One region of the Carnobacterium sp. 17-4 genome, then DNA from elsewhere that is predicted to be linked to it. Evidence: predicted binding sites of a transcription regulator. Region 1 holds the regulator's gene; the other holds the start of a gene.
What was found. Region 1 encodes HrcA, which represses chaperone genes, less so after heat shock. Its sites were predicted from a motif close to TTAGCACTCNNNNNNNNNGAGTGCTAA; they were not measured.
Positions count from the first base shown of each region.

Region 2: the regulator HrcA is predicted to act here: its motif matches at 6,811-6,837, upstream of groES (co-chaperone GroES).

Region 1 is NC_015391.1:1,127,684-1,139,471, reverse strand. It holds gene dnaK (molecular chaperone DnaK) at 1-1,685, opposite strand, end outside; gene grpE (nucleotide exchange factor GrpE) at 1,733-2,290, opposite strand; gene hrcA (heat-inducible transcriptional repressor HrcA) at 2,309-3,355, opposite strand; gene argH (argininosuccinate lyase) at 3,575-4,954, opposite strand; gene CAR_RS05510 (argininosuccinate synthase) at 4,996-6,210, opposite strand; gene ribF (riboflavin biosynthesis protein RibF) at 6,467-7,444, opposite strand; gene truB (tRNA pseudouridine(55) synthase TruB) at 7,460-8,380, opposite strand; gene CAR_RS05495 (iron chaperone) at 8,585-8,923, opposite strand; gene CAR_RS05490 (LysM peptidoglycan-binding domain-containing protein) at 9,145-10,329, opposite strand; gene rbfA (30S ribosome-binding factor RbfA) at 10,522-10,869, opposite strand; gene infB (translation initiation factor IF-2) at 10,893-11,788, opposite strand, start outside.
Region 2 is NC_015391.1:1,873,872-1,885,659, reverse strand. It holds gene tsaB (tRNA (adenosine(37)-N6)-threonylcarbamoyltransferase complex dimerization subunit type 1 TsaB) at 1-518, shown strand, start outside; gene rimI (ribosomal protein S18-alanine N-acetyltransferase) at 502-1,080, shown strand; gene rimI (ribosomal protein S18-alanine N-acetyltransferase) at 1,092-1,562, shown strand; gene tsaD (tRNA (adenosine(37)-N6)-threonylcarbamoyltransferase complex transferase subunit TsaD) at 1,611-2,630, shown strand; gene CAR_RS08960 (ABC-F family ATP-binding cassette domain-containing protein) at 2,707-4,653, opposite strand; gene CAR_RS08955 (redox-sensing transcriptional repressor Rex) at 4,970-5,611, shown strand; gene CAR_RS08950 (CPBP family intramembrane glutamic endopeptidase) at 5,869-6,519, opposite strand; gene groES (co-chaperone GroES) at 6,871-7,155, shown strand; gene groL (chaperonin GroEL) at 7,208-8,833, shown strand; gene CAR_RS08935 (hypothetical protein) at 8,953-9,264, opposite strand; gene CAR_RS08930 (helix-turn-helix transcriptional regulator) at 9,529-9,720, opposite strand; gene CAR_RS08925 (hypothetical protein) at 9,720-10,085, opposite strand; gene CAR_RS08920 (DUF6241 domain-containing protein) at 10,331-10,819, opposite strand; tRNA gene CAR_RS08915 (tRNA-Leu) at 11,130-11,213, shown strand; gene CAR_RS08910 (DUF4352 domain-containing protein) at 11,557-11,788, opposite strand, start outside.

The sequences.
Region 1 (11,788 bases):
AACTCATCGCGTTTTGTTTTCATTGCTTCAAGATCATTTGCTTCAACAGCAGCTTTCAATTCATCACGAGCTTCTTCAGCTTTTTTAACTTCAGCTTCATCAACTTTACCTTCTAATTCACCAATAGTTTTATCTACTTGGAATAATAATTGATCCACTTCGTTACGTAATTCTACTTCTTCTTTACGAGCTTTATCAGCTTCAGCATTAGCTTCTGCATCTTTAACCATACGTTCAATTTCTTCGTCTGTTAAACCTGAAGAAGATTTGATCGTAATTGTTTGTTCTTTTTGAGTTCCTAAGTCTTTAGCACTTACGTTAACGATTCCGTTTTTATCAATATCAAATGTTACTTCGATTTGAGGAATTCCACGTGGTGCAGCAGGAATATCTGTTAATTGGAAGCGACCTAATGTTTTGTTGTCGGCTGCCATTGGACGTTCCCCTTGCATTACATGTACGTCAACAGCTGGTTGGTTGTCAGCAGCAGTTGAGAATACTTGTGATTTACTTGTTGGGATCGTTGTGTTACGTTCGATCAATTTAGTAAATACGCCACCCATTGTTTCAATACCTAATGATAACGGAGTAACATCTAACAATACGATGTCTTTAACGTCACCAGTGATAACTCCACCTTGGATTGCAGCACCCATTGCTACAACTTCATCAGGGTTAACTGATTTGTTTGGTTCTTTTCCAGCTTCTTTACGTACTGCTTCTACAACAGAAGGGATACGTGTTGATCCACCAACTAAGATTACTTCATCTATTTCAGATGTTGATAATCCAGCATCTTTCAATGCTTGGCGAACAGGTCCTTTAGTACGCTCTACTAAGTCATAAGTTAATTCGTCAAATTTAGCACGAGTCAAGTTGATTTCCAAGTGTAATGGTCCAGCTTCTCCAGCAGTGATAAATGGTAAGCTGATTTGAGTTGAAGTTACGCCTGATAAGTCTTTTTTAGCTTTTTCAGCAGCGTCTTTCAAACGTTGTACAGCCATTTTGTCTTTAGATAAGTCAACGCCGTTTTCTTTTTTGAATTCAGCTACCAAGTATTCCATGATTTTGTTATCAAAATCATCTCCACCTAATTTGTTGTCACCTGCAGTAGCTAATACATCAAATACGCCGTCTCCTAATTCAAGGATTGAAACGTCAAAAGTACCACCGCCAAGGTCAAATACTAAAACTTTTTCATCTTTGTCTACTTTGTCTAAACCATATGCTAATGCTGCAGCAGTTGGTTCATTAACGATACGTTCCACTTCAAGACCAGCAATTTTACCAGCATCTTTTGTTGCTTGACGTTGTGCATCATTGAAGTAAGCAGGAACAGTGATAACAGCTTTATCAACTGTTTCGCCTAAATAGCTTTCAGCATAACCTTTCAAGTATTGAAGAATTGTTGCAGAAACTTCTTGTGGAGTATATTTTTTACCATCAACTTCAACTGAAAATCCAGCTTCGCCGATATGACGTTTAATTGAACTAATTGTATTAGGGTTTGTTACAGCTTGGCGTTTAGCTACTTCCCCTACTTGCATTTCTCCATTTTTAAACGCAACAACTGATGGTGTCGTACGGTTACCTTCTGGATTCGGAATAATTTTTGCTTCTCCGCCTTCTAATACAGCAACTGCTGAATTTGTTGTTCCTAAGTCAATACCAATCATTTTACCCATAATAAATCCCTCATTTTTTTATTATTTTTTTTACAGTTATCTAAATTTTATTGAGCAACAATTACCATTGCGGGACGTAATACGCGTCCGTTTAAATCATAACCTTTTTGGAAAACTTGTACAACTGTTTCGCTTGCTTGACCTTCTTCAACAGGAACGGTTTGAATCGCCTGATGGAAGTTTGGATCAAAAGGTTCATTTAAAGGATCAATAACTTCAATGCCTTCACTTTTCAATGCAGCATTGAATGTTTCCATAACCATTTCAATTCCTTTTTTCAAACTTTTCCCTTGCTCATCTGTTACTTCAATAGCTAGAGCTCGTTCTAAGTTATCAATAACGGGAAGCAATTCTGTTGCTAAAGATTGAGCACGGAATTTAGCAGCATCTTCACGTTCTTTTGCATTGCGTTTTTGGATATTTGCCATTTCAGCTTGCACACGCAAATATTTATTTTCCATTTCTTCTAATTCAGCTTTTACTTTAGCAAGTTCATCAACTTCTGGTTGTTCCACTTCTACAGATTCAGTTGTTTCTTCTACCAATTCTGTTGGTGTTTCTTCAACCATTTCTTGTTCTTGCTTTTTATCTTTATTTCTAGACACAACAACAGCTCCTTTTTATTAATCGTCTACAACTTGATAGTAGTCGATTATTTTTTTTGAAAGCTCATTTCGAAATACATCCACCAAACCGATCATTTTAGAATACGGCATATTTGTTGGACCTAATAATGCAATAACACCTGAACTATATCCTTCAATGTCATAACTTGCTGTAATTAAACTGAACTCATTAAAAAGCTCATTGTTTAACTCCGTACCAATTTTCACATTGATTCCGGTAGTACTTGGAACCAATAAAGAAGATAAGTCATGAGTACCATCCATTAAGGAATAAATAGACTTGAATTTTTCGACATTTAATTCATTCGAGAAATCGAGTATATTCATTCTTCCACCTACGTGCATCCTATCTTGTCTATCTTGTCCAGCTTTCAAAAAGACATCTTCGAAGATATTTAGTATTCCTTCATTTGTTCGAACATACTTATTCAACAATATCGGAATTTCTGTCTTCAGTCTTTTAAATACTTCCATTAGCGGAAGACCAACTAATTGTTCATTAAAAATACGAACAATTTTTTCTAGCTCGTTAACATCCATTGACCTCGGAATCGTTACTATTTGATTTTCTACATGGCCCTTATCGGTTACTAAGATAGCCATCACTTGATAATCATTTAATGGCACCAATCGAAAACCGGTTAGAATACTTTCTTTGATTTCAGAACCTAACGTAATCGCCGTGTAACTGGTCAACCGAGAAAGCAATTCAGCCGATTGAAAAACAATTTCATCCAATTGCCTGAACTGATTTCCTAAAGCACTCTTTATGACCGCAAGATCTTTTTTTTGAATTTTTGCTGGATGTACCAGATGGTCCACGTAAAAACGGTACCCTTTTAATGATGGGACACGACCGGATGACGAATGCGTTTTTTCAATGAAGCCTAATTCTTCGAGACGCCCCATTTCATTACGAATGGTTGCTGAACTAAAATTGATTTCAGCTTCATTCATTAAAGTTTTGGAACCTATGGGTGTCTCATATGAAGTGTATAAGCGAATGATAGATTTTAAAATTAAAATCTGCCTTTCAGTTAACATATTGCATCACCTCTTTTTTAGCACTTGAAACTATTGAGTGCTAATACATTTATTAATTTACCAAATATAACTGTATCTGTCAATAATTTTTGCTTATTTTTTGACTAATTTTGACGTTTATCTAAAAAGCCGGTCTAACGCTTGATTTATCCTACTTTTACTAAAAAGACAATGTCAAAAATGGAAAGTTCCATCTTCAACACTGTCTTTTAATTCTTCTTATATTAGATTAAATTCTAGTTTGGCTTTTTCAATTTCATTTCTAATTTGTTCGAATCCAGTACCACCTAATGAATTTCTACGTTCAACAGCTACACGAGATTCCAATAACGTATAAACGTCTTCCTCGATATTAGGAGCGACCTGTTGAAATTCGGTTAGAGGAATATCTTGTAAAAAATGGCCATTTTTTAAGCACTTCAACACAAGTTTCCCAACAATTTCATGCGCTTCTCTAAATGGGATACCTTTTGAAGCCAGATAATCCGCTAATTCAGTTGCATTTGAAAAATCTTTCGTTGTCGCTTCACTCATATTTTCTTCATGCACGATCATATCTTCCAACATACCAGCAAATATTTCCAAACAATCTTTAACAGTTTTTACCGTATCAAACATGCCTTCTTTGTCTTCTTGTAGATCCTTGTTATAGGCAAGTGGCAAACTTTTCATTGTCGTTAACAACGAAAATAAATTGCCGTACACTCTGCCTGTTTTTCCACGAATCAATTCTGCCATATCTGGATTTTTCTTTTGCGGCATAATGGAACTACCCGTCGAAAAAGTATCGGTTAAACTGGCGAATTGATATTCATGACTGGTCCAAAGAATCATTTCTTCGCAAAAACGTGAAAGATGCATCATCAGTATACTGCTGGTGGATAGAAACTCTAAGATGAAATCTCGATCGCTAACGGCATCCATACTATTAGAATAGATGGAGCTAAAACCTAACTGTTCAGCGGTATACAAACGATCGATTGGAAATGTTGTTCCTGCCAATGCAGCTGCCCCTAGTGGAGAGCAATCGATTCGTTTCAAACTGTCTTGATACCGTTCTAAATCACGTTTAAACATATTGTAATACGCCAATAAATGATGAGCAAAAGAAATTGGCTGTGCATGCTGCAAATGCGTATATCCAGGAACAATCGTTTCAACATATTTTTCTGCTTTCAGTAAAATAACTTTTTCCAGATCCTCAAGCGATACGGAAATTTCACCTACTTGACGTTTTAAATACAGGTGCATGTCTGTAGCCACTTGATCATTTCGGCTTCTTGCAGTGTGCAACTTTCCAGCAACAGGACCGATTTCTTTATGGAGAAGTGTTTCAATATTCAAATGAATATCTTCATTTTCAATAGAGAATACCAACTCTTTCTTTCGGGCTTTTACTAAAAGATTTTCTAACCCTTTGATGATTTCATCTGCTTCTTCTTGAAGAATAATCGCTGTTTTAGCCAACATTTTAACATGTGCCAAACTTCCTAAAATGTCTTCTTCAGCTAAAACTTGGTCTACTTCAATTGAAGCTCCAAACTCATCAATCCATTTTTGGTTTTCTCCTTCAAAACGACCGCCCCATAATTTTTTCATATTTGTCATCCTATCTTTTATTAAGTGTACTTTCTTCGATTTTACTTGGTTTTAATGGTATCTTTTGGCTTATTTACTTCTGCGTGTACTTTTGTAGGCAATCCCCACAATTTGATAAAGCCAACAGATGACTCTTGGTTAAATGTATCTGCAGAAGTATAAGTCGCCAAGTTCTCATCATACAATGAGTTAGGTGATTTTCTGCCTTCTACAATGGCATGTCCTTTAAACAATTTCACCCGAACGGTTCCGTTAACGTACTTTTGAGTAGATTTCAAAAAGGCAATCAAACTTTCAGTTAATGGGTTGAACCATAATCCGTTGTAAATCATTTCAGTTATTTTTTGTTCGATCATTGGTTTAAAGTGTGCGATATCTTTAACAAAAGTAAGATCTTCTAGCTCTTTATGTGCTGTCATTAATGTTACAGCTCCAGGCGCTTCATAAACCTCACGAGATTTGATTCCAATCAATCTGTTTTCAATATGATCAATCCGTCCGACTCCATGTTTCCCAGCAATACTGTTTAACTGTTGAATTAACTCAGACAATTCATATTTTGAACCGTCAATCGCTATCGGTACACCTGCTAAAAATTCAATTTCAATAATTTCAGGAATGTCTGGTGTATTTTCTAAACTAACGGTTAAGTCATACGCAACTTCTGGTGGAGCAATCCAGGGATTTTCTAAAACACCACACTCATTGCTTCTTCCCCATAGATTTTGATCGATAGAGAAAGGGTTGTCTAAGTCAATTGGAACCGGAATAGAGTGCTCAATAGCATAATTGATTTCTTCTTCTCTTGACCATGTCCAGTCACGAACTGGTGCAAGTACTTTTAAATCTGGTGCTAAAGAATGAATGGCAACTTCAAAACGAACTTGATCATTCCCTTTTCCCGTACATCCATGTGCTACTGCTACAGCTTCTTCTTTTATAGCTACTTCAACTAATTTTTTAGCAATTAAAGGACGAGATAACGCTGAGATTAACGGATACTTACCTTCATAATACGTGTGCGCTTGTAACGCAATTAATGCAAAGTCATTAGCAAATTCATCTTTAGCATCAATCGTATAAGAAGCTACCGCACCAATTTCGATTGCTTTATCTTTAATAAAATCTAAGTTCTTTCCTTCTCCAACATCTAAACAACAAGCTATTACATCATATCCTTCATCCATTAACCATTTAATAGAGACTGATGTATCCAGTCCTCCTGAGTAAGCTAAAACAACTTTTCCTTTATTCATAAAAACACCTCATCCGATTAATTTTATTGCATGAAAGTATCCTAACATGGCAAAAAGATTAAAACAAGCATAAAGTGTTTTTTTATACTGTTTTTTGTATTATTTCGCTTATTTAAGAAAAAATACTGTATATACATATGTTTTATTCATTAATTATGTATAAACGAATATAGGAAAAACAATTAACGACTCATGCTTTTTTCATTTTATACACAAAAAAAGACAAGATAGTTATATCTCGTCTTTTTGTATTATTTTAGTGTTCACTTAAAAAGTTCTTATGAGTCAATCCTTTATAGTTTTCAAAAAAATGTGCGGTGTCTAATTCATCTTGTTTCAACTGAGCAATCAAAGCATCAATCGAATCAAATTTTTCCTCATTACGTAAATAGTCGTACCAAAATACAGTTACATTTTCACCATAAATATCTTCATTAAAATCAAGAATGTACACTTCAACCGTCAGCGGACGATTCGGTTCAAATGTGACATTATGACCGATAGAGGCCATTCCTTTATAAACTTGACCACCTACTGAAATTTCAACAGCATATACGCCTATACGCGGCAATTTAACAAAGTTCTCAACTTCGATATTCGCTGTTGGAAATCCTAATAACCTTCCTCTTGCATCTCCATGTACGACTCTTCCAGGAGTAGCATAAACATAACCTAGTAGATTATTTGCAGCATCCATATCTCCGACCTCTAGGGCTAAGCGAATACGCGTAGAACTGATTTTGTCTTCTTTTGAGAGTTGTTTCTCCACCACTACGATCTCAAAACGATCTTTCGCATATAGCGGTAAGTGCTCCATGGAGGCCACTTCTTTTTTTCCAAATGAATAATCAAAACCGGCTACAACCGTTTGAGCATGTAAACCAATAATGTACTGTTCTACAAACTCTTGAGGAGTCAACCCTGCAAAAGCAGACGTAAAGTCTACTTCATAAAGAAAATCAACACCAATTTTTCCCATTAATTCTTCTTTACGAGAAATAGTGGAAAGGTATTTATGATGATCCGGGTTTAATTTTTTAAAAACAATTGAAGGATGCTGATTAAACGTCATAACTGCTAATTTCAACTGATTTTTTTCGGCAATTTTTTTTGCTCTGCCGATTACTTCTTGATGTCCTCTGTGGACGCCATCAAAAAAACCTAAAGCTAATACTACTTTATCTTTAGGGATTTCACCTTCCTTATATGGATGATGTAATTTAATGATTTCCATGGTGTGAAAACTCCTTTATAAATTATTTCGTAACACTTTAATTGGTTTTAAATACTCTTTTTTTCGCGGGTGAACTGCGTAAATACTGACAGCTTTTTGAAGATACATAAAGACGATTGGCTTAGACAATAACTCTTCGGGCACAGTATTTATTGGGAGTACTGTGCCATTTTTAACTTTATCCCAAAGCTCTTGATCAATTTCAAAAGAAGCCAACTCTTTCAAGCCAAATTCCAAAGGAAATAAAGCTTCTTCTATTTCTTGTTGTTCCATTTTTTCAGCAACTTGCGCTAAGGTTAAACAATCACTGGCTTTAAAAGTTCCACTTAGTATACGTGTTAAGTCTGACATATGCGCAGGGTAACCCAAATTTGCGCCTAGATCCACTGCTAACGTACGGACATAAGTCCCTTTTCCACAAGCTACTTCAAATTTCCAAGAAACCGTCCCTTGCTCTTCATCTACCAAAAGATCTGAAGTGCGTTTAAATGATTTTATATCAGCAATTCTAACAGGTCGCTCAACCGTTTCACCAGCACGAGCATATTCATACAATTTTTTTCCATTTACTTTTACAGCAGAATACATTGGTGGAATCTGAGTAATCTTTCCCACCATGCTATTCATAGCTTTATCAATACTTTCCAGTGATGGAATAGTTTTGACACTAACTTGCTCAACAATTTCTCCGCTGCGGTCTTCTGTTGTAGTGGAATAGCCAAGTGTGATTTCACCTATGTAACCTTTACCCGTTTCCATCATGTACTCAACAACTTTTGTCGCTTTTCCAACACAAATAGGCAACACGCCATCAACATCTGGATCTAATGTACCTGTGTGTCCAATTTTTTTAGTTTTTAAAATCTTTCTGAGTTTAAATACACAATCATGGCTGGTCATGCCACGTTCTTTCCATAAGGGGAGAATACCTTCCATAGCTAAATCCCAACCTTCCTTTTTTTAACTCTCCTAGTATACCATAATTACCAAAATACCGTCATCCATTAAAAGTGACTAAAAAGCAACAAATACCGATTAGATTTTCAGTTGAAGATGTGATACTAAAATAAATGGATGGCTTCTATTCCCTGTTTTAGTTCAGGAAATAACTACCATCCGGATAAATATAACGTAAAAAAATTAAAGATCACTCTCTTTTACTCGAAATTGCACCATTTTACGAATTAAGTCGTACGGTATAGGTTGATTTAATGGAAATTGAACAGATCCTTTAGCATATTTATACTCTTTTAGTTGATCTTCAAATTGAGAAATTGCACTTGGTGCTGGATAGAAGCCAATATGTTTTTTGTAACCCGCAAAATGTACTAAGTTGCCGTTTGTGAAAAAAGTAGGCATCCCATAACTAATTTTTTCCTTTACTCCTGGCGCTTCTTGATGAATAATGGTACGCATTTGCTGCATAATACTCTGTGTTTGTTCTGGAAATTCTGAAATATAATCATCTACTACTGTCATACTGACCCCTCCAAATACAATGAATGGTGTTCCCTTAAATTAATTAACTTCGTTATAAGTTCAAATTTTTTTCACTCTAATTATATTCTTTTTGATAGATGAAAAAAACTCCCCACATATGATACGCTAGAATTTTCATCTGGCATCTACTTCGGGGAGTCTATTTTAATCATCACTTTACTCATTTTTCAGGTTAACGGTTATTCGTTAGACGTTAAGAATCACTTAGTCGGTATTTTTAACACTTGACCAACCTTTATCACGTTAGCATTGGCTAATTTATTAGCTGTAACGATTTGTTGGACCGTAATGCCATACTTTTTAGCAATACTATACAGTGTATCTCCTGATTTAACCGTATAATTCGTTGTCGTTGGTACAGGATTTGGGATGGTTGGTGTACTTGCTTTAGCAGGAATTTTTAATACTTGTCCGATTTTTAATATATTGGGATTTGACAACTGATTAATAGCCACTAGTTGTTGGACTGTTACCTTATGAGCCTGAGCAATTTTTATTAAAGTATCGCCTGCTTTAACGGTGTAGTTAGTTGTCGGAATAGTCAAGAGCTGACCAACACGAATCAAGTTCGTATTCGTTAACTTATTAGCTGTTGCCAATTGTTGAACAATAACGCCATACAATGCAGCAATTTTAGTTAACGTATCCCCAGGTTTGACAATGTGTTGACCACTGCTAACTTTAGTTGGTGGGGTCGTCAATAATTGCCCCACCGTTACGAACGTATAGCCTTTCGCTTTCAATTGGTTGATCATAGTTTGAAGGGCTCCTGGAGTGCCTGGCGCTCCTTCTCCTGCATGCATCAAAACAATCATTCCTGGAGTTGCATTGTTTACTACTTTGTTAGTGATTTCAGTTGAAGAGATACCTTTCCAATCGACTGTATCAATTGTCCAGCCAATGGTTTTTGTATAGCCTAGATTTCCCACTGCCAACAACGTAGCCGTGTTTACCGAACCAAAAGGTGCACGGAAATAAGGTTTTGTAGACTTTCCAGAAGCTTTTTTGATTGCAGCATCTGCTTTATCCAATTCAGTTTTTATCTGAGTTGCTGTCATTTTAGTGAAATCAGGATGAGAATAAGAATGATTTCCTATTTCATGTCCTTGAGAAACAATCGTTTTAATCAATTGCGGATGATTTTCAGCTGCTTTTCCAGTGATGAAAAAGGTGGCTTTAATTTTATTGGTAGTTAGAATTTGTAGAATCTTAGTAATATTTTTACCATCGGCACCATCATCAAATGTTAAGGCAACCACTTTAGACGTTGTATTTCCTTTAGTAACATACTGAGAGCTGGCTGCGGTAACTGGTAAAGCAAAAGTTAAACTGAATAAGAGCAGCAATGACAGCAGGAGGCTAGCCAATCCAAATTTAAAACGCATTTTACTCACCCCTTTATTTTTTTAAGTAGGTTTTTCCAATGCATTTCAGCTATGTTTTGAGCTCTTCTTTTTCACCTTTATTATACCACCTTAAGCAACTATTTGTTTTTTTTAACTATTCTATTTTTTAATTTTTAGTCAAAAAAAACCTTCAAAAGGCTGACCCTTTGAAGGTTAAAAATAAAACTATTTTTAGTCTTTATTTAAGTTACGCAATAATTCATCAATATGATTACCATATTCAACAGATTCATCACGCTCAAATTTAATTTCTGGTGTTTTATAAAGTGACAAACGTTGGCCTAATTCACTTCTAACTAAACCAGAAGCTTTATCCAATCCTAGCTGTGTTTTTTCACGATCGCTAGCTTTATCAGATAAAATACTGTAGAAAACCGTCGCTTGTTGTAGATCACCTGTTACACGTACGTCGGTTATATTTACATCAGCAACACGGGGATCTTTCACACGTTTTTTCAAGATATCGTTTACTTCTCTTTGAATTTCTTGAGAAACGCGACCAATTCTATGATTTGCCATGTTTAACCCTTCTTTCTTACGTATTACTTACGTTTAATTTCAACCATTTCATAAGCTTCAATAACATCATCCACTTGAACTTCGTTGTAATCTTTAATCATAAAGCCACATTCGAATCCTTTTTTAACTTCTTTAGCATCGTCTTTAAAGCGTTTCAAACTTGCTAATTCGCCTTCAAAGATAACAATGTTGTCACGAATCAAACGGATACTGCTGCTACGAGTGATGTAACCATCTGTAACAAATCCTCCGGCAATTGTTCCAACTTTAGATACTTTGAATGTTTCACGAACAACTGCTTGTCCAGTTACTTTTTCTTCGTATTCAGGATCTAATAGACCCTTCATAGCTGTTTCAATTTCATCAATAGCGTTATAGATGATACGGTGTAAACGAATATCAACTTGTTCTTGATCAGCTTGAATTTTAGCTTGTGGAGTTGGACGAACGTTAAATCCGATAATGATCGCATTACTTGCAGCTGCCAAAGTGACATCACTTTCGTTAATCGCTCCTACTGCTGTATGGATCATTTTCACACGAACGCCTTCTACATCAATTTTTTGTAAACTTGATGATAAAGCTTCTGCAGAACCTTGTACATCTGCTTTAATAATAACATTAACGTCTTTTAATTCGCCTTCTTGTAAACTAGAGAATAAGTTGTCAATGGTTACACGGTTCGTTACCGAACGTTGTTCAGCCATCGCTTTTTTCTCACGAGTTTCTCCAGCTGTACGAGCTGTTTTTTCGTCTTCAAAGACAACGAATTGATCTCCTGCTTGAGGAGCATTGTTTAAACCAGTAATTTCAACTGGAGCAGACGGGCCAGCATGTTTAACACGACGACCATTTTCGTTAACCATTACACGAACACGTCCGTAAGTATTCCCAACTACAATAGGATCTCCCACATTCA
Region 2 (11,788 bases), 750 kb from region 1:
ACACGGGTTTACGAATTGGTGTAACGATTGCTAAAACATTAGCGTGGACTTTGGGTGTTGAATTAGTTGGCATTTCTAGTTTGAAAACATTAGCTGGAAATTGTGAATCCTCAACACACTATCTTGTTCCTCTATTTGATGCACGTCGTAAAAATATTTATACCGGCTTATACCAATGGCAAAACGGAAATTTGGTTCAAGTTGAACCCGATACGCATATTTCAGCAGAATTATGGGCTGAGCATTTAAGTAGAAGAGAAGGCACGTTTGAATTAATTGGAGAAGACCGTTCTTTATATAAAGATATATTTGAACAGCATTTAACGAACCGGGTGTTTGAAGCGCCATTAAAAGATCATCTGCCAAAAGCTGGTGTTTTAGGTTTATTAGGGATAAAGGAAGAACCTGTAGATGCACACATGTTCATACCTGACTATTTGAAACTAGCAGAAGCGGAGGAAAATTGGCGTAAAGAGCATCCAGATCAACTGGAGGAAGCTTATGTTGAAAAAATTTAAGCAATGGTTTATTAATGAGGAATTTATGGTGCTTACTAATCAAATGGGTTCCAAAAAAAAGTTGGCGAAACGAGCACAACTTGAAAATAAGACCTTTCTGTTGGTTGACGGTTCTCTTTTGCAAGCTTCGATTGGATCAGAAGCTGATATTTACGATATTTTAAAAATAGAAACACTTTGTTACAATGGGAAAACACCGTGGAATAAAAAAGCATTAGAACATGAAATCAAAACAAATACTCGCTCTATTTACTTAATTGTTCGAAAATCTAAGCAAGCAATTGGCTTCATTGGGGCTTGGTTAGTAGACGAAGAAGCTCATGTAACAAATGTAGCTGTCATTCCAGGTCATCAAAAACAAGGAATTGCTACATTTTTGATTTCGGAATTGCAAACAATTTCCCAACACGAAGGCATGAAAAGAATGAGTTTAGAGGTTCGTGTTTCAAATGAAAATGCACAACGTTTGTACAGCAAACTTGGTTTTGAAAAAGGGAAGATAAAAAAAGCATACTATACCGGTGACCGAGAAGATGCACTGGAAATGAGTAAGCCGTTATGAGGAACTAAACAATGGATAATTATTTAAATGAAAAGACAGTTTTTTTATTTAATCAAAATGGGAATTTAACAGCATATGAATTATTTCAACTGGCTGAAGGTAGTTATCCTAATGGGAGCCCTTGGCCTGTTGAAGCGTATAAAAGTGAATTAGCAGGATTTCATAACAAATACGGAATAGCTTTTCAAAAAGGAGAGAAAGTTGGATTTATAGGGTATACTCAACTTTTTGATGAGGCAGAAATTACCACATTTGGAATTCTAAAGCCTTTTAAAAATCAAGGGATCGGCCAATCCTTTTTAAGCGCGTTTATCAAACAGTTGAAAACTGAAGAAATCAAAACAGTCTTTTTAGAAGTTCGAGAGCAGAATAAAGCTGCGATTGCTGTATATGAAAGAGCTGGTTTTGAAACAATTGCGCTGCGCAAAAATTATTACCATGACCCAGTTGATCATGCCTTGATCATGCAGCTGAAAATTTAAAAACAGAGACATAGGTTGAATAGATTCTAGTACAGAAAGAGTGAAAGCATGACTATAAAGAGAAATCTAATTTTAGCAATTGAATCAAGTTGCGATGAAACTAGTGTGGCAGTGGTTGAAGATGGGACGATTGTTCATTCAAATATTGTTGCTTCACAAATTAAAAGCCACATGCGTTTCGGTGGAGTAGTGCCTGAAATAGCCAGTCGACATCATGTTGAACAGATTACCCAATGCATTGAGGAAGCGATGACTGAAGCTGACGTTAGTTATGAGGACCTATCGGCAGTAGCTGTTACACAAGGACCGGGATTAGTTGGAGCACTTTTGATTGGGGTTAACGCTGCAAAGGCCGTGGCTTTTGCGCACCAATTACCGTTGATTGCTGTCAACCATATGGCAGGCCACATTTATGCCAATCGTTTGATTAAACCGCTTGTTTTTCCGCTCTTAGCATTAGTTGTTAGTGGGGGACATACTGAACTGGTTTATATGAAGGAAGATGGAGACTACACAATTATTGGCGAAACAAGAGATGATGCAGCAGGAGAAGCCTATGATAAAATCGGTCGAGTATTAGGATTATCTTATCCTGGTGGGAAAAAAATAGACGAGATGGCTCATCTTGGAGAAGACACTTATCATTTCCCAAGAGCTATGTTGAAAGAAGATAACTATGATTTTAGTTTTAGTGGATTAAAAAGTTCCTTTATCAATACTGTTCATAATGCCAATCAAAAAGGAGAACCACTTAATGACATAAATTTAGCTGCTAGTTTTCAAGCAAGTGTGATTGAAGTCTTAGTTTCAAAAACGCTAAGAGCTGCTAAAGAATTTAATATAAAGCAATTACTTTTAGCAGGAGGAGTAGCTGCAAATAAAGGGTTGCGTGATACGCTTACGAAAGTTGTGGCTGAAGAATTGCCGGATGTAGAATTGATCATTCCACCATTGTCGCTGTGCGGAGATAATGCAGCTATGATCGGAGCGGCAGCTTCAATTCAGTATCAAAAAGATCAATTTTCGGATTATGCGTTGAATGCTAAACCAGGATTAACATTTAACTAATAATGAGAACAAAAGATTTGGTTCAGTTTTCTAAACCAAAAAAAGGATGAGACAAAAGTCTCATCCTTTTTTTATTTTACTGTAATTCTTCTAATTGTAAGCTTTTTTCTTCCCATTCACTCACTAAACTATCTAGTTTTTCTTGAGCAATAGTAATTTCGGTGTTCAGTTCTTGTACACGTAAATGATCTCCAAATACTTCTGGATCAATTAATTGTGTTTCGCAGTTTGTAATAATCGTTTCAAGTTCATCCATTTCTGCTTCAATTGTTTCAATACGACGTGTCAACTGGCGAAGTATTTTTTGTTCTGCTTTGTTGATTTCACGATTTCCTTTGACTGTTGGAACAGATTCAACCTTGGACGTCTCAGCGGTCTTCGCTTCAGCCAGCAAACGCAACTCCTCTTGCTCAGCCTTTTTTGCAAGGTAATAGTCATAATCACCTAAATAAAGGGTGCTGCCATTTTCAGATAGTTCGATGATTGTAGTCGCAATTCGGTTGATAAAATAGCGGTCATGAGAAACGAATAATAAGGTTCCATCAAAATCAATTAACGCATTTTCTAAAACCTCTTTACTATCGATATCCAAATGGTTTGTTGGTTCATCTAACATTAGAAAATTATTTTTGTTCATTGCCAGCTTAGCTAAAGCCAGACGTGCTTTTTCTCCTCCACTTAGTGAAGAGACAGTTTTTTCTACATCAGCACCAGAAAATAAAAAACTGCCTAAAATGGAGCGAATATCTTTTTCAGAAGTAGTCGGATGTTCATCCCAAAGTTCAGCCAATACAGATTTCGTTGAATTCAAATCGGATTGTTCTTGGTCATAATAACCCAATAATACATTTGTTCCTAAGTGCTTTTCGCCTTGAATCAAAGGAAGTTGTCCAATTAATGATTTTAATAAAGTTGATTTCCCAATACCGTTGGGCCCCACTAAAGCAATAGAATCGTATTTTCGTACATCTAATTCGATAGGGCTGGATAAAATAGTATCATCATAGCCAATGGCACCATTAGCCAAGGTTAAGACAACATTTCCACTTTCTTTTTCTGATTTAAAAGAGAAACGAGCAGACTTTTCATCTCCTTGAGGTTTATCTATCCGGTCCATTTTTTCTAGTTGCTTACGCCGACTTTGTGCACGCTTAGTTGTTGAAGCACGAACTAAATTGCGACTGACAAAATCTTCAAGTTTTGCTATTTCACCTTGTTGTTTTTCAAATTCTTTCCATTCTTGTTCAAGTTGAGCAGCCTTTAAGTCCAAATATTTCGAATAATTTCCTTTGTAATGAGAGATTTTTTGGCGACTAATTTCATAAACTTCATTTACTACTTTATCTAGAAAGTAACGGTCATGAGAGACAATCAGTAGTGCTCCAGTATAAGACTGTAAATAACTTTCTAACCAACTTAACGTTTCGATGTCCAAATGGTTTGTCGGTTCATCAAGAATCAGTAGGTCTTTCTTTTCTAATAATAATTTGGCTAAAGCTAATCGAGTTTTTTGTCCACCAGAAAGCTGGCTGATGTGTTTGTTATAGTCGTCTTCGTAAAAACGAAATCCGTGCAAGACAGAACGAATCTCAGCTTGATAACTAAATCCATTTTCTTCACGAAAGCGATTTTGAATGTGATCATAGCGGTCTAAAGTTGACTTGTAGAGTTCTTCATTAGAAAGTAATGCAGGATCTCCGAGTTGTTGTTCAATTGTACGCATATCTTTTTCTAGTTGAATGACCGGTTCAAAGACTGTTAACATTTCATCCCAAATGCTTTTTTCAGAAGATAAACCAGTATTTTGAGCTAAATAGCCAATGGTCACTTGTTTTCCTTTGACAATCTTTCCGGCATCAGGCTGCTCGATATCTGCAATCATTTTTAGAAGTGTTGATTTTCCTGTACCATTTCTACCCACCAATGCAATGCGTGAGTTATCTTGAATCTCTAAATAAATATTTTCAAACAACACATCTGCTCCAAAATAACGAGCAACATGTTGCGCTTGTAATAGAATCATAGTTTTGGTCCTCATTTCATCATTCTCAATAATAGTTTAGCACATATCGAGGTCAAGGGAAATTACAATCCAATAAATGCTAACTTTTTAGAAGCGGCTTCACAATCTTTCTTGTGAATTTTGATAAGATGATAAATAGAGCGAAAAATGCTTATTATTATTTTTTGAAATTAGTGGTAGTATTAAAACTAAAAAATGATATAATAAGAACGTTCACTAAAAAAAGATTGTGAAGAAAAAGATATAGCGATTTGCTTGTGAAAAGAAACAACAAATCAATCAAGAAAGTAGACTAATGACTGATGGAGGAAAAAGAATGGTAGAGAAGAAAATACCCAATGCAACGGCTAGGCGATTGCCGATATATTATCGCTATTTGCGATTCTTACATGATTCCGGAAAAGTACGTGTTTCTTCAACAGAATTGAGCGACGCTATTAAAGTGGATAGTGCAACAATTCGAAGAGACTTCTCTTATTTTGGTGCTTTAGGAAAAAGAGGATACGGATACGATGTTGAAGATTTAATGAATTTCTTTAGCAAAACACTTAAACAAGACCGATTAACCAATGTTGCCTTAATCGGAGTAGGGAATTTAGGACATGCTTTATTGAATTACAACTTTCATCAAAGCAACAACATGCGAATAAGTGCAGCTTTTGATATAAATGAAGAAATTGTTGGCACTATTTTAAGTGGTGTTCCTATTTATCATATGAATGATATGGTTGAACAATTGAAAATTCAACAGATAGAAATTGTGATCATCACTATTCCATCAGATGTAGCACAAGCAACTGTAGATAGTTTAGTTGAAGCAAATGTAAGAGGAATTTTGAATTTTACTCCTATTAGAATATCTGTACCAGACAATGTGAGAGTTCAAAACGTTGATTTGACAAATGAACTGCAAACATTGATTTATTTCTTAGATCATTACAAACCAGAAAATGAGTAAAAAAAGAGCCCAAACCGTTTATGGTTTGGGTCCTTTTTTTATTTTAAAGTATACTTCAAGTATTTTTGAAGCTCTAACGAAATAACTTGTAGAAAAAACGACATAAAGGACAGAAAAAAATGTCCAACCGGCATCCTGTACAGAACTGATCGCAAACCAGATGAATACTCCTGACATCAAGTAAGTAAAAACAATTTGCATTATAAAATTACGTTTATTTATCAAGTGAAAATTCCTTTCTAACACTTAGCACATACTTATAATAAATTTACTAATATAACTACTGTGTTCATAATAATATGGGTGATAATGGGAGTGGCAATATTTTTAGTTTTACTATATAGAAAACAAAAGACAAAAGCCATAGCAGAGTACAATAAAATATGTCCATCAAAATGCATGAAAGCAAAGATAAGAGAACTGATCACCGCAGCACCTATTCCACCAGTGAGATCATATAAAAAACCAAAAATAACTTTTCTGAAGACAAATTCTTCCATAATTGGTCCCATAATAGAGACAACAATTATGTAAATTGGATAATTATCAACGAACACTAGTATATTTTGAGTATTAACAGAATCTATTGGAATTCCTAATAGTAAAATTTCAATTAAATTTGCGATGTATTGAGCGAGTAGCACCAGAGGGATTCCGGCAATACCCCAATAGATAACACTCTTTCTAGGTAATGATGGGCTTAATGTCAAAGAATTTCGTATGGTAGATTTTCGATTAAGTAAGAGCATAACTGCTGCGCCTAAAGTAAAACTAAAAATCGTCCCATAAACGGAAGCTTCAGTCTGTAAATTTTTTGGAGCTAGGGAAATAATGATGACCGGTAAAAATTGAGCAATTAAATAAAATAAAATAATTAAAATCGATGTGTGACTCGTAAGTTTCTTCATATAATTAAAACCTTCTTTTTTTTCGAGATAGTGTACACTCGTTTATATACAGTTTAGTAGATAGCGACCATAGTATCTAATAGAAAAAAATTCTAATAAAGAAGCCGACTCTAATCTATGTAAACTGAAAATAACTTCGCTTTTCAGTATAACATAAAAGGTGTAAAAAGGGGTATAGCAATAGATGGCACCGAATCCTTTTCAATATAACGATTCCTACTTAAAAAGGAATAGAAATCAAGATGAAAATTCTTGCAATCTTTTTTATATTTGTTATTATAAAGAAGTAGTTTAGCACTTGATATGTTTGAGTGCTAAAAATGAAGAAATAATTTAGATGGAGGGATTTACGTGTTAAAACCATTAGGAGATCGTGTCATCATTGAAGTTGCTAAAGAAGAAGAAAAAACAATCAGTGGTATTGTTTTACCGGGTTCAGCTCAAGAAAAACCTCAAACAGGTTCTGTAATAGCTGTTGGGGAAGGTCGCGTTTTAGAAAACGGATCGACATTAGCTTTGTCAGTTAAAGTAGGCGACACCGTATTATTTGAAAAATACGCTGGAACAGAAGTGAAGTACGACGGAAAAGAATATTTAGTGGTCAAAGAGCACGATATCGTTGCAGTCATAGATTAATCAGATAAATAAAAACAAATGAACAAACTAAATGGATGAGGTGAAGGAAAAAATGGCAAAAGATATTAAATTTTCTGAAGATGCACGTGCATCAATGCTACGCGGAGTAGATATTTTAGCAGATATTGTTAAAGTAACATTAGGACCCAAAGGAAGAAATGTTGTTTTAGAAAAATCTTACGGCTCACCACTTATTACAAACGATGGAGTTACAATCGCAAAAGAAATTGAATTAGAAGATCATTTTGAGAATATGGGAGCACAACTTGTTTCAGAAGTTGCTTCTAAAACAAATGATATTGCTGGAGATGGTACTACAACAGCAACTGTTTTAACTCAAGCTATCGTTCGCGAAGGATTGAAAAATGTAACAGCTGGAGCTAATCCAGTTGGGATTCGCCGCGGAATCGAAATGGCAACAAGAGTTGCTGTAGAAGAATTGCTTGCTATTTCTAAAAAAGTAGACTCAAAAGAATCAATTGCACAAATTGCTGCTATTTCTTCAGGAAGCAATGAAACAGGAGAATTGGTTGCAGAAGCAATGGAACGCGTTGGAACAGATGGCGTTATTACAATTGAAGAATCTAAAGGAATCGAAACAGAATTAGGTGTAGTTGAAGGAATGCAATTTGATCGTGGTTACCTTTCTCAATACATGGTAACAGATAACGATAAAATGGAAGCAAACTTAGAAAACCCTTATATTTTGATTACCGATAAAAAAATCTCAAATATTCAAGAAGTTCTTCCTTTATTGGAACAAATTTTACAACAAGGACGTCCATTGTTGATCATTGCTGATGATGTTGATGGAGAAGCTCTTCCAACATTAGTATTGAATAAATTACGTGGAACATTTAATGTTGTAGCAGTTAAAGCTCCAGGATTTGGTGATCGTCGTAAAGCTATGCTTGAAGATATTGCTATCTTAACTGGCGGAACAGTTATTACTGAAGATTTAGGTCTTGAATTGAAAGATACTGAAATCAGTCAATTAGGACATGCAAGTAAAGTAGTTGTGACGAAAGATGCTACTACAATCGTTGAAGGAGCTGGCTCAAAAGAGTCTATTGAACACCGTGTAGCCTTGCTTAAAGCTCAAGCAGCAGAAACAACTTCTGAATTTGATAAAGAAAAATTACAAGAACGTCTAGCTAAACTTTCTGGCGGAGTTGCAGTTATCAAAGTTGGAGCTGCTACTGAAACAGAATTGAAAGAACGTAAATTACGTATTGAAGATGCTTTAAATGCAGCTCGTGCAGCTGTTGAAGAAGGAATCGTTTCTGGTGGTGGAACAGCTTTAATCAATGTTCAACGTAAAGTATCAGAAATTGAAGCAACAGGCGATGAAGCAACAGGTGTGAAAATTGTGATTCGTGCTCTTGAAGAACCTGTTCGTCAAATCGTGACAAATGCCGGTCTTGAAGGATCTGTAATTGTTGAAAAACTAAAAAGCGTAGACTTAGGCGTAGGATACAACGCAGCTACTGATGAATGGGTAGACATGATTGATGCTGGGATCATTGACCCAACTAAAGTAACTCGTTCGGCTTTGCAAAATGCAGCTAGTGTTGCAGCATTATTGTTAACAACTGAAGCAGTTGTTGCAAACCAACCAAAACCTGACGCTCCAATGGGCGGAATGGGAATGGATCCTGGAATGGGCGGCATGATGTAAGCTCATTATCTTGAGACTTAAACAGAAATTAAATTACACAAAAAAAGAGTTCTGACAAATGTCAGAACTCTTTTTATATGCAGATGGTGACTCCATTAAACTATTTTAAAAATATATCGTTATTCGAATTCTAGATCATTCATCATTTCATCTAAGTTTTCCAAAGCTTCATTCTTTTCAAAAAATTCAATCCAAGCTTGATAAGGGTCAGAAGACTTAGTGTTAATCGTTGTTTTGAATTTATCATAGATACTTCTAACGATATCTGTCCACATTCTATTAACTGCTCGTTCTAATTTTGCTTCATTCCATCTTTTTGCGGGTGCTCTTCTGCCATTACGTCTAATTTGATCATCCATAGCTTTTTCAAAAAATATACTTTTACTTCCCAAATTAGCGTCTAGATACGCTTCGAACTCTTTAAAATCCAATTATATCACCTTTCTAAAACTCGTTTTTTAAACCTTCATACCTAGTTCTGATTATCTATCTATCAGAGAATTTAATAGCGGCCTCTGTCGCTAAAATTAATTTCTTCAATCCTTTGCAACTTTCTCAACTGGGATAGTAGGTACCTTTAATCATACCATAAAGCATAAAGCAATAGAAAGCTACCGGGAAATAAAAGCGTCTGATAGACAGAATAATTAAAGGAGTATTACTCCAGACTGAATATCTATGAGAAACTATTCTATTCAGTCTGGAGTAAAGAGCTTATCAACTTCGGTGTTCAGTATTTTAGATAATGAAAAGGCCAATTGTAGAGTAGGGTCATATTTATTGTTTTCGATAGCATTGACAGTTTGGCGGGTTACATTACAGGCTTTTGCTAAGTCAGCTTGTGTCAGCCCTTTATCTTTACGTAATTGTTCAATTTTATTTTGCATTAGTCTCCGCCTGCTTTTCTCTTGTTGATAAATAAGCAGATTCCTAAGACACTCATCATTGCAGAGACTACACTAATAGAAGGATTAGAAGCTGCTATTCCAAAATGAAGTAGGTTCCAAAGACTAGTTAGTTGATTTACATTAGCAGCAGTTACAATAAGTTGTAGGATGTAATAGCTGAGATAAAAAATGAGCAGTATACTAAAAGCATGAGCTGTGCTGCGTAGAACAATAAATTTTTGGCGTTCATCTTTTGACTTGAAGTAGGCATAGTAAACGGCGTAAGCACCATAAATGGATGAGACCCATAGGACTAAAGTTAAAAGTACAAAAGAGATAAAATAACCAAATTGACCGATATTCATAATAATTCCTCCTTAAATGATATGTCAAATACTTTTTACATTTTATAGTTCAAACTATAAATAATTTTTTTTGTAATGTCAAAAGTTTTTGACTTTTAATCATCAAAGAATATCTTACGATTACATAAGTGTATGTTTACTTGATGATTTAGTATGTTTAACTACGCTACTATTTTGCCGTTTTAATCAAAGGAGTATAAAAGTAATAGAATAAGGTAAAAAAATAAGCCGGAAATTAATCCGACTTAAAAGTTATTTTCAACAAATAATTGTTCTTCCTCCGTGGTTAACAATCGTTTTGCTTTCCCGATTGAACCGTCTTGTGCACGCCATATCTTATTATGTACTTCAACTGCGTTTGAAAAGTCGCCATCTTTCCATGTAGTCAAGACTTCACGGTAATAGTCTTCGTCGTCATATTCATTTTCATCTAATAAAGATAGCATCATAGTAATATTTTCTTCGTTTGCTTCTAGTGCGCCCCATTTGTCATTAGCATATACTTTTTGGTGCGTCATATCATGAATTCTCTGCATGAATCCCGCTTCATTGTTTTTATATGGTTCGTCGTCAACAATTGCCAATGGTTGTGGTTCTGCTTCGGATTCTTTCGTTAGGTGACGCGCTGATTCCTCTACTAAGTTCTCTCTTGCGTTTTCAATCATTGGAAAGGATACAAACACCATTCCGCCTATCGCAAGTGCTACGACTATGCCGATTATAATTTTTTTCAAATCAATATCCTCCTTGTATGTTATGTATACCAATTAGATTTTGGTTCGGTCTATTCATCATAAAACAAAAATAGAAAAGGCGCAATCCTCTCAATAACACACTTTATTATTACTCTACTAAATAACTTCAAATGCAAAAGACGATAATATCGCAAAACGTGAGTAAGTATTCATTATTGGTAAGTGGAAAGAAAGAGGAATAAAAAAATATGTTTAGCCAGGATATTGGCGGGATCTTTTACAAAAAAGAGATTTCAACAAACCTTTACAATTGATTAATGCATTGATATAATAGTCTTTGTGATCATAAGCGGTCGTGGCGGAATGGTAGACGCGCCAGCTTGAGGGGCTGGTCAGGGTAACCCTGGTGGAAGTTCGACTCTTCTCGGCCGCATTGATATATCAAGGTTTATAAGGCCTCTAAGAAGTGTGTAACTTCTTGAATGCCTATTTTTTTGGAAAAGTTCCGATAAAGTTCCGACTTAGAATTTTTTTATCTATTTGGGTGTTAATTGAAACAGTTTGTTCCATTTTGAAAATATTTTGGTGTTTTGTTTTAGTAGTTTTCATTATTTTTTATTACCCTTTTGATAGCCGGGTGGGGCTTACAAAAAGAGCATGGTTTCAACATCTCTTTTATGCTAATATAAAAGTAAGAAAAAAAGGCCTTTAGTAGGGTCCATAACTGTTGCACCACTCAAACTTTGGTCGGGGAGAGTGGTGCTTTTTTTATTTTGTTATTGTAAGTTAATCAATTCAGTTTCGGTACTCCAGAAACCAGTTGCTACTTGTAATTGTTTTGATGAAGATTCGATTACAGCATCCGATACGTCGAATACAACCTTACCATCCATTGTCAAATCAGGATTAATTGATTCTAAAAAGAAAGAGTTGGTTTCATTGGCGTAAATACCAGCTGTAGCATCAGACTCATATGTTTTACCGTCATTTAAAAGTGTGAAAAAGTCA